DNA from 3 places in the Bradyrhizobium ingae genome. Region 1 is predicted to be linked to each of the others. Evidence: predicted binding sites of a transcription regulator. Region 1 holds the regulator's gene; each other region holds the start of a gene.
What was found. The regulator PhoB, encoded in region 1, activates phosphate uptake and scavenging genes when phosphate is short. The targets are predictions, from matches to a motif close to TGTCATNNANCTGTCAT.
Positions count from the first base shown of each region.

Region 2: a site for PhoB is predicted at 2,781-2,797, ahead of ACV1FX_RS09580 (UDP-2,3-diacylglucosamine diphosphatase). Genes of this name have one in related genera too.
Region 3: a site for PhoB is predicted at 1,583-1,599, ahead of phnC (phosphonate ABC transporter ATP-binding protein). Genes of this name have one in related genera too.

Region 1 covers NZ_JBVUBB010000015.1:103,044-107,604, forward strand. Annotated here, with positions in the region: gene ACV1FX_RS21980 (acetylornithine transaminase) at 1-959, opposite strand, end outside; gene ACV1FX_RS21985 (GcrA family cell cycle regulator) at 1,417-1,929, shown strand; gene phoB (phosphate regulon transcriptional regulator PhoB) at 2,013-2,720, opposite strand; gene phoU (phosphate signaling complex protein PhoU) at 2,735-3,451, opposite strand; gene pstB (phosphate ABC transporter ATP-binding protein PstB) at 3,463-4,281, opposite strand; gene pstA (phosphate ABC transporter permease PstA) at 4,278-4,561, opposite strand, start outside.
Region 2 covers NZ_JBVUBB010000005.1:96,571-101,131, reverse strand. Annotated here, with positions in the region: gene ACV1FX_RS09600 (CHRD domain-containing protein) at 1-203, opposite strand, end outside; gene ACV1FX_RS09595 (c-type cytochrome) at 358-1,284, shown strand; gene ACV1FX_RS09590 (Lrp/AsnC ligand binding domain-containing protein) at 1,281-1,526, opposite strand; gene thiD (bifunctional hydroxymethylpyrimidine kinase/phosphomethylpyrimidine kinase) at 1,785-2,585, shown strand; gene ACV1FX_RS09580 (UDP-2,3-diacylglucosamine diphosphatase) at 2,821-3,633, shown strand; gene ACV1FX_RS09575 (glycosyltransferase family 4 protein) at 3,633-4,561, shown strand, end outside.
Region 3 covers NZ_JBVUBB010000011.1:159,089-163,649, reverse strand. Annotated here, with positions in the region: gene ACV1FX_RS18785 (alpha-D-ribose 1-methylphosphonate 5-triphosphate diphosphatase) at 1-862, opposite strand, end outside; gene ACV1FX_RS18780 (transferase hexapeptide repeat family protein) at 859-1,527, opposite strand; gene phnC (phosphonate ABC transporter ATP-binding protein) at 1,700-2,509, shown strand; gene phnD (phosphonate ABC transporter substrate-binding protein) at 2,561-3,499, shown strand; gene phnE (phosphonate ABC transporter, permease protein PhnE) at 3,574-4,458, shown strand; gene phnE (phosphonate ABC transporter, permease protein PhnE) at 4,455-4,561, shown strand, end outside.

The DNA.
Region 1 (4,561 bases):
CGGTCGATCACGGCGGCGAGCTTCTGTTTGAGCAGCAGCGACATCTTCTGCACGTGATCGAAGAAGCCGGGCTTGAGCATGACGTCGAGCACGGCGTTCGCTGCCGATACGGCGAGCGGATTGCCGCCGAAGGTCGAGCCGTGCGAACCGGGCGTCATGCCGGAAGCAGCCTCGGCCGTCGCAAGGCAGGCGCCGATCGGAAAGCCGCCGCCGAGTGCCTTCGCAAGCGACATCACGTCCGGGGTCACGCCGAGGCGGCGATGCGCAAAGAGATCGCCGGTGCGGCCCATTCCGGTCTGCACCTCGTCGAACGCGAGCAACAAGCCATGTTCGTCGCAGAGCTGGCGCAGCGCGCGATAGAAGGCAGGAGGCGCCGAGCGCACGCCGCCCTCGCCCTGGATCGGCTCGATCAGGATGCCCGCGGTCTGTGGGCCGATCGCCTTCTTGACGGCTTCCAGATCGCCATGCGGCACCTGGTCGAACCCGTCCATCGGCGGACCAAAGCCTTCGAGATATTTCGCGGACCCCGTGGCGGCGAGCGTTGCCAGCGTGCGGCCGTGGAAGGCGCCCTCGAAGGTGATCATGCGGTAGCGCTCGGGATGGCCCTTGGTGGCGTGATAGCGGCGCACCACCTTGATCACGCATTCCATCGCCTCGGCGCCGGAATTGCAGAAGAACACGAAGTCCGCAAAGCTCTCGTTGCAGAGCCGGATGGCGAGCTTCTCGCCATCCGGGCTCTGAAACAGGTTCGACATGTGCCAGAGCTTCGTGGCCTGCTCCTGCAGAGCCTTGACCAGGGCGGGGTGCGCATGGCCCAGCGCATTCACAGCGACACCCGATGTAAAATCGAGATAGCGCTCCCCGTTTGTCGCGACCAGCCAGCAGCCTTCGCCGCGCTCGAAGCCGAGCTCGGCCCTGGCGAAAACGGGAAGCAGATGCGTCGCGGCGCTCTTGTTCATGGCGGTCACTTGGATGTTGAGGCCGGCTCACGAGACTGCCTTGCGCAGCGCATCATTGACCTGCCCGGAAAACGAAACGTGCCGCCTTTTAAGGGCGGCACGTGTCACTATTTTATGCCTGGAAAAACCGCTGTCAATGCCGCCAGAAGGCCCTGCAAGGCACGCGATCCGTAGTCTTGCGGTGGCGATTTTAAGTTCTTTTAGCGACGGAACATGTGGACGCGGAGCCGCAGACTCTTGCGCGGGAGTCACGCCATATTGTAGCGTTTCCCCCGTCAGATACGACATCTCGTGCAGCAGTTCTGATCCTCTGAGTCCTCTTGTACCGGCGTAACGTTCAGGTGCGTTTTTCGCGCCCGGCGAGCCTTAAGGGATTCTGATGGCACGGGTTTTTCGAAGCTTAGACATCGCCACGCGGCCCCAAGGATTGAGGGTGCGCGGCGAGGGGAAGGGTGCAATGACGGTTTTGACCTGGTCCGACGATCGCGTCGAGCAATTGAAAAAGCTCTGGGAAGCCGGGCTTTCGGCCAGCCAGATCGCTGCCGAGCTCGGGAACGTGACGCGCAACGCCGTAATCGGCAAGGTGCACCGGCTGGGCCTGTCCGGCCGCGCCAAGAGCCCGTCCTCGGCGGCTCCCCGGCCGCGCAAGGCGCGCCCCGCACAGCACATGATGCGGGTGAGCCGCCCGATCTCCCGCGGCAACACCGCCCTCGCCCAGGCCTTCGAGGTCGAGGTCGAGCCCGATCCGATCACCTACGACAACGTCGTTCCGATGAGCCAGCGCCTGTCGCTGCTCGAGCTCAACGAGGCGACCTGCCACTGGCCGGTCGGCGATCCCTCGAGCCCGGATTTCTTCTTCTGCGGCGGCAAATCGCTCTCGGGCCTGCCCTATTGCGCGCAGCATTCGCGCGTTGCCTACCAGCCGGCCGCCGACCGCCGCCGCGCACCGGCCAAGCCGGGCACGCGCTGAGCTCAGCCACAAACGACAACGTCCCGGCGCAAGGCCGGGACGCCTGGTCGAGGAATGTCAGCGCGCTATCCGGCGCGTTTTTTTTACGTCTGTTCCGCCTTCGCAAACCGATCATCCAGCGCGTAGCCGGCGCCGCGGACGGTGCGGATCGGGTCCTGCTCGCGGCCGAGATTGAGCAGCTTGCGCAGGCGCCCGATGTGGACGTCGACGGTGCGCTCGTCGATATAGATGTCGCGGCCCCAGACACTGTCGAGCAGCTGCTCGCGCGAGAACACGCGGCCGGGATGCTCCAGGAAGAACTCCAGGAGGCGATATTCGGTCGGACCGAGGTCGATCGGCCGCCCGGAGCGCGCGACGCGGCGCTTCTCGCGGTCGAGCTCGATGTCGCCATAGGCGAGGATGGACGCAAGCCGCTCTGGGCTCGCACGCCGCAAAAGGCCTTTCACGCGTGCCAAGAGCTCCGGCACCGAGAACGGCTTGACGATGTAGTCGTCCGCACCGGTCGCAAGTCCCCTCACCCGCTCGCTCTCTTCGCCGCGTGCGGTAAGCATGATGATCGGGAGCTGCTTGGTGTCGGGACGGGTGCGCAGGCGGCGGCACAGCTCGATGCCGGACAACCCCGGCAGCATCCAGTCGAGCACGATCAGGTCCGGAATGTGCTCCTTGAGGCGGGTGTCGGCGTCGTCGCCGCGCATCACCGTCTCGACATCGTAGCCGTCGCCTTCGAGGTTGTAGCGCAACAGCTCGGTCAGCGCTTCCTCGTCCTCAACAACCAGAATGCGTGCGCCCATGGCGTCGTCGCTCCTTAAGTGTTCGGCACAGTCGTGGCGAAGGTGGTCATGTCGCCCTTCGGACGCTTGTCCGCGATGGCCTGACCTTCGATCATGTAGAAGACGGTTTCGGCGATGTTGGTCGCATGATCGCCGATCCGCTCGATGTTCTTGGCGCAGAACATCAGGTGGATGCAGAACGAGATGTTACGCGGATCCTCCATCATGTAGGTGAGGAGCTCGCGGAACAGCGAGGTGCAGATCGCGTCGACTTCCTCGTCGCCCTTCCACACCATCATCGCCGCCGGCAGGTCATGCGCGGCATAGGCGTCGAGGACCGACTTGACCTGCTGCTGCACGAGGTCGGTCATGTGTTCCAGGCCGCGGAACAGCTTCAGCGGATGGAAATCGGTCTCGAGCGCGGCCACGCGCTTGCCCATGTTCTTGGCGAGATCGCCGATCCGCTCCAGATCGGTCGCGACGCGCATGGCGCCGACGATCTCGCGCAGGTCGACCGCCATCGGCTGGCGGCGCGCGATCGTGAGCACGGCGCGCTCCTCGATCTTCTTCTGCAGCGCGTCGATCTCGGCGTCGGTCGCCACCACGCGCTGGCCGAGCGCGACGTCACGGCGGATCAGCGCATCGACGGAATCGACGATCATGCGCTCGGCAAGGCCGCCCATCTCCGCAACGAGCCGCGTGAGCTCCTGCAGGTCGGTGTCGAAGGCCTTTGCGGTATGTTCAGAAGCCATTTCCTGTCTCCTCAGCCGAAGCGGCCGGTGATGTAGTCTTGGGTACGCCGGTCGCTGGGCGACGTGAAGATCTTGCTGGTCTCGTCGAACTCGATCAACTCGCCGAGATACATGAAGGCGGTCTTGTCGGAGACGCGCGCCGCCTGCTGCATGTTGTGGGTGACGATCGCGATCGTGTAGTTCTCGGCAAGCTCCTGGATCAGTTCCTCAACCTTGGCGGTCGAGATCGGATCGAGCGCCGAGCACGGCTCGTCGAACAGGATCACCTCGGGACGGACCGCCACGGTGCGGGCGATGCAGAGACGCTGCTGCTGGCCGCCGGAGAGCGACAGGCCGGAGGCGTTGAGCTTGTCCTTGACCTCGTTCCACAGCGCGCCGCCGCGCAGCGCCTTCTCGACCCGGTCGTCCATCTCCGACTTGGAGATCTTCTCGTAAAGGCGGATGCCGAAGGCAATGTTCTCGTAGATCGTCATCGGGAACGGCGTCGGCTTCTGGAACACCATGCCGACCCGGGCTCGCAGCAGGTTGAGGTCGAGCTTGGAGTCGAGGATATTGGTCTGGTCGAGCATGAGTTGACCGGTGGCGCGCTGGCCCGGATAGAGGTCATACATCCGGTTGAAGATGCGCAGCAGGGTCGACTTGCCGCAGCCGGACGGGCCGATGAACGCCGTGACGCGGTTGGTGCCGAGCGTCATGTTGATGTTCTTCAGCGCGTGGTGCTCGCCGTAATAGAAATTGAGGTTGCGCACCGTCACCTTGGCCGGAGCCTCGGGCAGTATCGGCGAGGCCTGACGCCCTGTGGAACTTACGGAAACGGACAGATCGCTCATTTTGCAGTCCTCTCGGCGCCTAGAATGCGCGCGCCAATGTTCAGGGCAAGCACGGTCAGGGTGATCAGCAGCGCCCCACTCCAGGCCAGCTGCTTCCAGTAGGCGTAGGGGCTCTGCACGAAATTGTTGATGGTCACCGGCAGGTTCGCCATCGTCTTGTTCAGGCTGAGGCTGAAGAACTGGTTCGAGAGCGCGGTGAAGAGCAGCGGCGCGGTCTCGCCGGCGACGCGGGCAGTCGCCAGCAGCACGCCGGTGATGAGGCCGGAGCGCGCCGCGCGGT
Region 2 (4,561 bases), on a different contig from region 1:
GAGAGCCCGGAATAGGTGACGGTCCAGGAGAGTTTCTTGCTGGCGGCGTCATAGTTCAGATCGGCCGTGCCGGTGCCGCTGCTGGTCGTGGCAGGCACCTCGGCCTTGCCGTCCAGTGTCGCCTTCAGTTTTTCCGCGCAGGCGGGGCCGGCAAACGCAACGGCGGCCGTGAGCGCGAGCGTGGCAAAAAGGGGCTTGTTCATGGTTCTCTCCCTGTTGACCTCGAAAGGTGGCAAACGTCCAAACAATGCCACTTGGAATTTATTCCCCTCAAGCGTTCAAACCATCTAAATTATTCGTGGCTGGAGCGGCGGTGGCCGCAGCCTTAAGTTCGTCGGACGCCGATGGATTTCGTGAATGTTGCGACGAACGATCATTGCTGCGCTGCTCGCCGCCGGTCTCGGCCTTGCGCTCTATTGGTGGCTCACCGCGCCGGTCGCGCTGGCGCTGCCTGTGGCCTCGCGCGGGCCCGATCTTGCCAACGGTGAGGAGCTGTTCAACGCCGGCGGCTGCGCCTCATGTCATGCGGTGCCAGGCCAGCCTGATCGGCTTAGGCTCGGCGGAGGGCTCGCGATCGGCTCGCCGTTCGGCACCTTCTACGCACCCAACATCTCGCAGGATCCGACCGACGGCATCGGGCAATGGAGCGAGGCCGATTTCGTCAATGCGGTGATGAAGGGCGTCTCACCCGATGGCGCGCATTACTTTCCTGCATTTCCCTATACGTCCTACGCGCATGCGAAGGTGGACGATGTGCGCGATCTCTTCGCCTATCTGAAGACGCTGCCCGCCGTTCCGGGCAAGGTGCGCGATCACGATTTGCCGTTTCCGTTCAACATTCGTCGCAATGTCGGCGTCTGGAAATTTCTGTTCATGGACGGCGCGCCTTTCGTGGCCGACGCCGCGCGCTCGCCGCAATGGAATCGCGGCGCCTATCTCGTGAACAGTTTCGGCCACTGCGCCGAGTGCCACAGCCCGCGCAATCGGCTCGGCGGCCTCATTACGTCGCAACGCTTTGCCGGCGGCCCGAGTCCGGAAGGCGAGGGCTGGGTACCGAACATCACGCAAAAGGGCATCGGCGACTGGAGCGAAAAGGACATCGCCGACTTCCTCGAGACCGGAGACATGCCCGAGGGCGACAGCGCCTCCGGCGCGATGCGGCCGGTGATCAAGAATCTCGCGCTACTCACGGCCGAAGACCGCGCCGTGATGGCCGAATATCTGAAATCGCTGCCGCCGGTCGAGGGGCCCAAGCCGCCGCCGAAGCGGAAGGAGGGCGACTAGCGACCGCCGAACGCCTTGAAGGTGATGATGGTGAGAGTGTCCTGGATGCCTGGCAGGATCTGCACCTTCTCGTTGATGAAGTGGCCGATGTCGGTGTCCTTGTCGACATAGAACTTCACCAGGAGGTCGTAGTGGCCCGCCGTGGAATAGATCTCGGAGGCGATCTCGGCTTCGGCGAGCGCGTTGGCGACCGTGTAGGACTGGCCGAGCTTGCATTTGATCTGGACGAAGAAAGGAACCATCGCGGTTGCTCCGAAGGCATGATTTGGCGGCTAGAGCCGTTTCCGTTCCGATTGAATCGGAACGGGGCTCCAGATTCTAGTTTTGACGCGTTTTCTTCACGCGAACCGGTGTCCACTTCGCTGGAAAACGCTCTAATAGGCCAAAATCGGTCGGCTTTAGCAAGCGAACTTGCTGGCCTCGGGGCGCAAGCAGGCTTGCTGCCCCCGGGTATGCGCGTTACGACAGTTCATGGCACCGATCCAGCAAAAAGCCGCGCCATGACGACGCCCATAGCGCTCACCATCGCCGGCTCCGATTCGAGCGGCGGCGCCGGCATCCAGGCCGACCTGAAGACCTTCGCCGCGCTCGGCGTCTATGGCGCCTCCGCGATCACGGCGCTAACCGCGCAGAACACCAAGGGCGTGACCGGAATTCACGCAGTGCCCGCCGCATTCGTGATCGCGCAGATCGATGCGGTGTTCTCCGATCTCGATGTCGACGCGGTCAAGATCGGTATGGTCGCGCAAGCCGGCAGCATCGATGCGATCGCCTCCAGCCTGGTGCGATGGTCGCCACGGCATGTCGTGCTCGATCCCGTGATGGTCGCGACCTCCGGCGACCGGTTGCTGGCAGCAGAAGCCGTCGAGGCACTGCGCGCAAAACTCATGCCGCTAGCATCGGTGATCACGCCGAACCTGCCCGAGGCTGCTGCGCTGCTCGACGAAAAGGTGGCGGATAGCGAGGTGGAGATCGAAGGTCAGGGGCGCCGCCTGCTCGCGCTCGGCTGTCGCGCGGTGCTGATCAAGGGCGGGCACGGGCAGGGCGCCGAGAGCATCGACTATCTCGTCACGGCGGACGGCGTGATTGCACTCGCCGCGCCGCGGGTTGCCACGCAAAACACCCATGGCACCGGTTGCTCGCTGTCCTCGGCGGTCGCAGCAGGGCTTGCCAAGGGCGAGCCACTCGAGCAGGCGGTGCGCAATGCCAAGGCCTGGATCAGCGCGGCGATTGCAGCTGCCGATCGCTTCAGCGTCGGTCACGGCCACGGGCCGGTCCATCATTTCCACAAGTTCTATTGATCTCGGCCGCGATGGCGGCAGCGTGCGGTGGCCGCTGGCATTAACCAGTAAACCAAGCCAATAACCTATGGGTTCCCGGAGTTTTGCGGAGGTCGCCGCGGCGCCGTGTCGCCTGATTGTCGCATGCGGCTGATATCCGCGGAGTGGGCGAGGCAGGGTTTGATTCGTAACTGAGGGTGCCTCGCAGGTTCAATCGGTCATCCCCCTGTCACGGGACATTGTTACAGGCTGGCGCATGGGAAGTTACGATATGAGTGACGAGAGTCCCGAACGGCGCTTTCGGACCTTGTTCATCTCCGACGTTCATCTCGGGGCCCGCGGTTCGCAAGCTGATCTCCTCCTGGACTTCCTGCGCTACCACGATGCCGACACGATCTATCTCGTCGGCGACATCGTCGATGGCTGGGCCCTGAAATCGAGCTGGCACTGGCCGCAATCGCATAACGACCTCGTGCAGAAGCTGCTGCGCAAGGCGCGCAAGGGCGCCAAGGTCGTCTACGTCCCGGGCAATCACGACGAGTTCCTGCGCAACTACTACGGCACGCATTTCGGCGGCATCGACGTGGTCGAAAACACTGTCCATACCGGCGCCGACGGCAAGCGCTATCTCGTGATCCACGGCGACATCTTCGACCTTGTGGTGCAGAATGCGCGCTGGCTCGCTCATCTCGGCGACAAGGCCTACGATTTCGCGATCCAGGTGAACCGGCTCGTCAACTTCTTCCGTCGCGCTTTCGGCGTGCCCTATTGGTCGCTGTCGCAATGGGCGAAGCTGAAGGTCAAGAACGCCGTCAATTATATCGGCGCGTTCGAGCAGGCGCTGGCCGCCGAAGCACGGCGCCACGATGCCGACGGCGTGATCTGCGGCCACATCCACTACGCCGTGATCCGTGACGAGAACGGCATCCGCTACATGAATTGCGGCGACTGGGTGGAGAGCTGCACCGCGTTGGCCGAGCATGACGATGGTCACTTCGAGATCATCACCTGGGCCGATCAGTCGCGAAAGGCCGCGCCGGTCGTGCCGGTGGCTGCAAGAGCTGCGTGATGCGCATCCTGGTCGCGACCGACGCCTGGCACCCGCAAGTCAACGGTGTGGTTCGGACGCTGACCAAGCTCGCTGACGCCGCGAAGGCGCTGGACGTCGAGTTCAGCTTCCTCACCCCGCAATCGTTCCGCACCTTCGCGATGCCGAGCTATCGCGACGTGCGGCTCGCAATGCCGCGGCCGGCGAGGATCGCCAAGCTGATCGAGGAGGCGCGCCCCGATAGCATCCATATCGCGACCGAAGGGCCGATCGGCCTCATGGTTCGCCGCTACTGCCGGCAACGCAAGCTGCCGTTCACGACGAGCTTCCACACCCGCTTTCCTGAATATGTCCGCGCCAGGGTGCCGGTTCCGGGCTCGCTGATCTGGCGGGCGCTGCGCCGATTTCACGCGCCCAGCCGCGCCGTGATGGCGGCGACCCCGGCGCTCGCCCGCGAGCTCACCGAGCGCGGCTTTAACAATGTCGTACTGTGGCCTCGCGGCGTCGACAACAAGCTGTTCTATCCCCGCGCCATCGATCTCTGCTTTCCGGCGCCGGTGTTTTTGTGCGTCGGCCGGGTGGCGGTGGAGAAGAATCTTGAGGCGTTCCTCGATCTCGATTTGCCCGGCACCAAGGTGATCGTTGGCGACGGCCCGGCGCGTGCCGGCCTGGAGCAGGCCTATCCCCAGGCGATCTTCCTGGGCGAAAAGCACGGCGAGGCGCTCGCCGAAATCTATGCGGCAGCCGACGTATTCGTGTTTCCGAGCCGGACGGACACGTTTGGCCTCGTGCTCCTCGAAGCGCTGGCGAGCGGCCTGCCGGTGGCAGCGTTCCCGGTGAAGGGTCCGCGGGACGTGATCGGCGGTGCGCCGGTCGGGGTGCTGGATGAGGATCTGCGCAGCGCCTGCCTCGCCGCGCTCGACATTTCCAGGCAGGCCTGCGTCGAATT
Region 3 (4,561 bases), on a different contig from region 1:
TGTCGGACGCCCTGGTCCAACCGGTGTGGCTGCCGCCACGCACCACGTTCGGCGCGCCATAGATGATGGCGTCGCCGGCCTCTGCTGCCGCGCGCGCCGTCTCTTCGTTGACCGGAAACTCGGCGATCGCAGCACCCATGTCCCGATACGCCTTGCGCATCGCCGGCGTCGCATCGTCATGCGAGAGCATCCGCACCTCGGCCGCGCGGGCCGCCGCGGCAAGCCGCGCCGTCGTCGCCGGGACGTCCGCTGCGCGCGCAGCGACACGACCGACCAGCTCTTCAAAAGCCGCGTCGGACAATCCGGTCCGGTCAACCAGGCGGCCGCGTTTGTTCGGCTTTGAGAGATCGCGGATAGTCGAAGCCATGTGATCGTTGAAGGCGAACAGATCGATCCGCCCTTCGGCGAGCCATTGGCCGAGCTCGTCCTCGGCGTCGAGATTGTAGGTCTCGTGCCGCAGATGGAAGCGGGTGTCGGCAGCAAATTGCGGGCGCAGCCGCTCGATCGCCTCCAGCAGGCGCCGCGCATTGTCGCCGGAGCGCAAGCCCGGCTCCCACGACCAGGTCGTGCCATGGAAGACGGTGGTGATGCCGTTGCTGACGGCCTGCCGGTCGCTGTCGGCGAGCGCCACGTCGATCGGGAAGTCGACCCCCGGACGCGGCATCATCTGCCGCTCGAAGGCATCGCCATGCAGGTCGACGATGCCCGGCAGGACCAAAAGATTGCGAGCGTCGATCGCAAGTGGCGCGCGTGTGCGGCCGCGATCGATCGCTGCGATATCCTGCCCGGACACGACGAGTGAGGCTTCGACGATCTCCGAGCCGATCAGGGCCCGGCCGCCTTCAAGGAGGATTTCGGTCACGCGGGGACGCTTCGCTGGCTGGGGGAGGACTGGTTGGCAACGAGCCGTGCTTCGTACTTTGCGAGGAAATCTTCAATCCCAAGCTTGCGGAAATCGGGCAGGGCGTCGCGCAAGCTTTCGTGATCCCAGTCCCACCAGGCGAGCCTTGCCAGCCGGCCGGCGATCTCGTCGGAGAAGCGCCGCCGGACCGGGCGGGCCGGATTGCCGGCGACGATCGTGTAGGCGGGCACGTCCTTGGTGACGATGGCGCCCGCGGCCACCACCGCGCCGGTGCCGATATTGCGGCCCGGCAGCACGATCGCGCCATGGCCGATCCAGACGTCATGGCCGATATGAACGTGGTGCTGGCGTCGCCAGTCGAAGAACTCGGCATCGTCGCTCTCGCCCGGAAAATACGCGCTCGCACGATACGTGAAATGCGCCTGGCTGGCGCGCTGCATCGGGTGATTGCCGGGATTGATGCGCGTCATCGCCGCGATCGAGCAGAATTTTCCGATCGTCGTGTAAGTGATCTGCGAATCGTTCACGACATACGAATAGTCGCCCATCGTCACCTCGTGCAGGATCGTGCGCGCGCCGACCTCGCAATAGGCGCCGAGCTTGATCTCGTGCAGCGTGGCCGTGGGATCGATGGTCGGTTGGACCGAAAGCGTTTTGGCGACCATGGTGCATCCGTCAACTGGGGGAGCATTCGTCTTCGAGCGGCTCGATGACGATGTCATGACGCAGAGATGACAGGGGACGGTGTGCGTAGCATCGCCGCACCGCGCCGTCCCCGTCACACAAATGTAAAGCGCCGGAGTTAGCGGTTGGGCCCAGCTGGTCGGGAGCCCCTGCATGCTGGTAGTTGAAGGTCTGACGTGCCGCTTCGGCACAAAAGCCGCGGTGGACGGTGCTTCGTTTGAAATCGCCCCAGGCGGTTTTGTCGGCGTGATCGGACGTTCCGGCGCCGGAAAGTCGACCTTGCTGCGGACCATCAATCGCCTGGTGACGCCAACGGAGGGACGCATCCTGTTCGATGGCGTCGATGTCACCGCGCTGCGCGGCAAGGAGCTGCGGCAATGGCGCGCCCGTGCGGCGATGATCTTCCAGCAGTTCAATCTTGTCGGCCGGCTCGACGTGCTCACCAATGTGCTGATGGGACGTCTTGCTGCAATGCCGGCCTGGCGCTCGCTGACGCAGGCCTGGCTCGAGGAAGACACGGCGCTGGCGATGTCGGCGCTCGAGCAGTTCGATATGGCCTCGCTCGCTGCCCAACGCACCGATCAGCTTTCCGGCGGCCAGCAGCAGCGGGTCGCGATCGCCCGCGCGCTGGTGCAGCAGCCTGATCTGATCCTCGCCGATGAGCCGATCGCTTCGCTCGATCCGCGCAACACCAAGATCGTGATGGATGCGCTCTTACGCATCAACAAGCATTTCGGCATCACCGTGATCTGCAACCTGCATTCGCTCGATCTGGCGCGCAGCTATTGCGATCGCCTGATCGGGATGGCTGCGGGCCGGGTGGTGTTCGATGGCGCGCCGTCGGCGCTCACCGAGCACGTCGCGCGCGAGCTCTACGATCTCGAAGCCAGCGAAGTCATGGGCGGCCTGCCGTTGCCCGTCCCCGAGGCCGTCCCAGCGTTCGGTACGGCTGCCGCGGCCTGAGCCGCGACCCAAGTTCTGCGTTCACCGCGTCCAACCGATCAAGAGGGTATCATGATCACTCGTCGCATCGTCCTTGCCGGCGCCGCCGCGCTGGCCTTCTCCGCTTCCGCTTCCGCCGAGGACTGGAAAGCCAAATATCCTGAGCTGACTTTTGCGGTTGTCCCGGCCGAGAACGCCTCGGGCGTAACCGACCGTTGGGCCCCGTTCATGAGCTATCTCTCGAAGGAACTTGGCGTGAAGGTCACGCTGCGGATCGCGAACGACTACGCCGCGGTGATCGAAGGTCAGCGCGCCGGCAACATCCAGATCGCAAGTTATGGGTCGGCCTCGTTTGCGCGCGCACGGCTGACTGGCGTCAAGACGGACGCCTTTGCGAGCGATCTGAACGCGGACGGCGGTACGGGCTATTACTCGGTGTTCTTCGTCAAGACGAGCAGCCCCTACAAAGGCATCGACGACCTGAAAGGCAAGAATCTCGGCCTGGTCGATCCGAATTCGACCTCAGGCAACAACGTGCCGCGCTTTGAGCTCGACAAGATGGGCATCTCGGATGTCGACACGTATTTCAGCAAGGTCGTCTTCACCGGCAGCCATGAGAACGCGATCCTCGCCTTGGCGCAGGGCACGGTCGATGTTGCCGCCAACCAGTGGACCAGCGACGACGATTCGACGCTGGCGCAGATGCTGACCAAGGGCATGCTGAAGAATGCCGACGGCTCGCCGATGAAGAGGGAAGATTTCCGCATCATCCACAAGTCGGCGCCGATCATTGGACCGAACATGTATGCATACAGTTCCGATCTTCCCGATGACCTGAAGGCTGCGATCGCCAAGGCATTCTTCGACTCGCCCACCAAGGACAAGGCTGCGTTCGACCGGTTGTCCGACGGCCAGAAGAAGGGGTTTCATCCCGCAACCACCAAGGACTGGGATGGCACGATCGAACTGATCAAGTTCGTCGATGCGCTAAGAAAGAAGAAGGCGTCCTGATCAAAGGGACGACGTAACTCGAGCCGGGTCGTTCGACCCGGCTCTTTCTCTGATGGGCCACGGTCACTGCCTCCATGACCATCGCGGTTTCGCTTCTTCCCGAGCAGCAATTGGCGGCGCTGAACGCGGCCTATCGCCAGGCGGTGGCGCGCAAGCGCGCGCGGTTATTGGCCGGCGGCATGGTGTTCATTGCTGCGCTGATGCTCGCCGCGATCGGGGCCGAAGTGAACTTGCGGACGCTCTTCACGTATTTCGGCAACTTCGTCAGCTATTTCGACCGTATCCTCACCCTCGACAGCGGCCAGCGCGTCTGGACCGATCCCGGCGAGTGGCTGTGGGGCTGGTACAAATGGGGCAAGCTGCTCGGCGAGACGCTGCTGATCAGCTATGTCGGCACGCTGATCGGCGCGGTCTGCGCCTTCTGCCTGAATTTTCTCGCGGCTGAGAACACCTCGCCGGCGCCCTGGTTGCGCTTTACTGTTCGCCGCCTGCTCGAATTCGCTCGCACCGTGCCGGGCATCGTATTCGCGCTGATCTTCGTCATGGCCTTCGGGCTCGGGCCGATGGCCGGTGTGCTCGCGATAGCCATTCATTCCACCGGCGCGCTCGGCAAGCTGTTCGCCGAGATCGTGGAGAATGCCGACATGAAGCCGGTCGAAGGCGTGCGCTCGACCGGAGCGAGCTGGCTGTCCTGCATGCGCTTTGCCGTGCTGCCGCAGGTCTCCGCCGGCTATGTCAGCTACGCGCTGCTGCGCTTCGAGATCAATGTCCGTGAATCCTCGGTGATGGGTTTCGTCGGCGCCGGCGGCATCGGCCAGGAGCTCGTGGTCGCGATCCGCAAGTTCTACTACTCCGACGTCAGCGCCATCCTGTTGATGATCGTGCTCACCATCTTCATCATCGACATCACCACCGGCTGGTTGCGCGCGCGCCTGTTCGGCAGGGATGCACGGCCATGAAGGAAGTCGAGAAACCCGACGCTGCAGCGCTGCGGACGAAATACCCCGATGTCTTCGAGCGCCCGGCGGCTGCGCGTCTGGCGACGCCGGCCATGATCGTGGC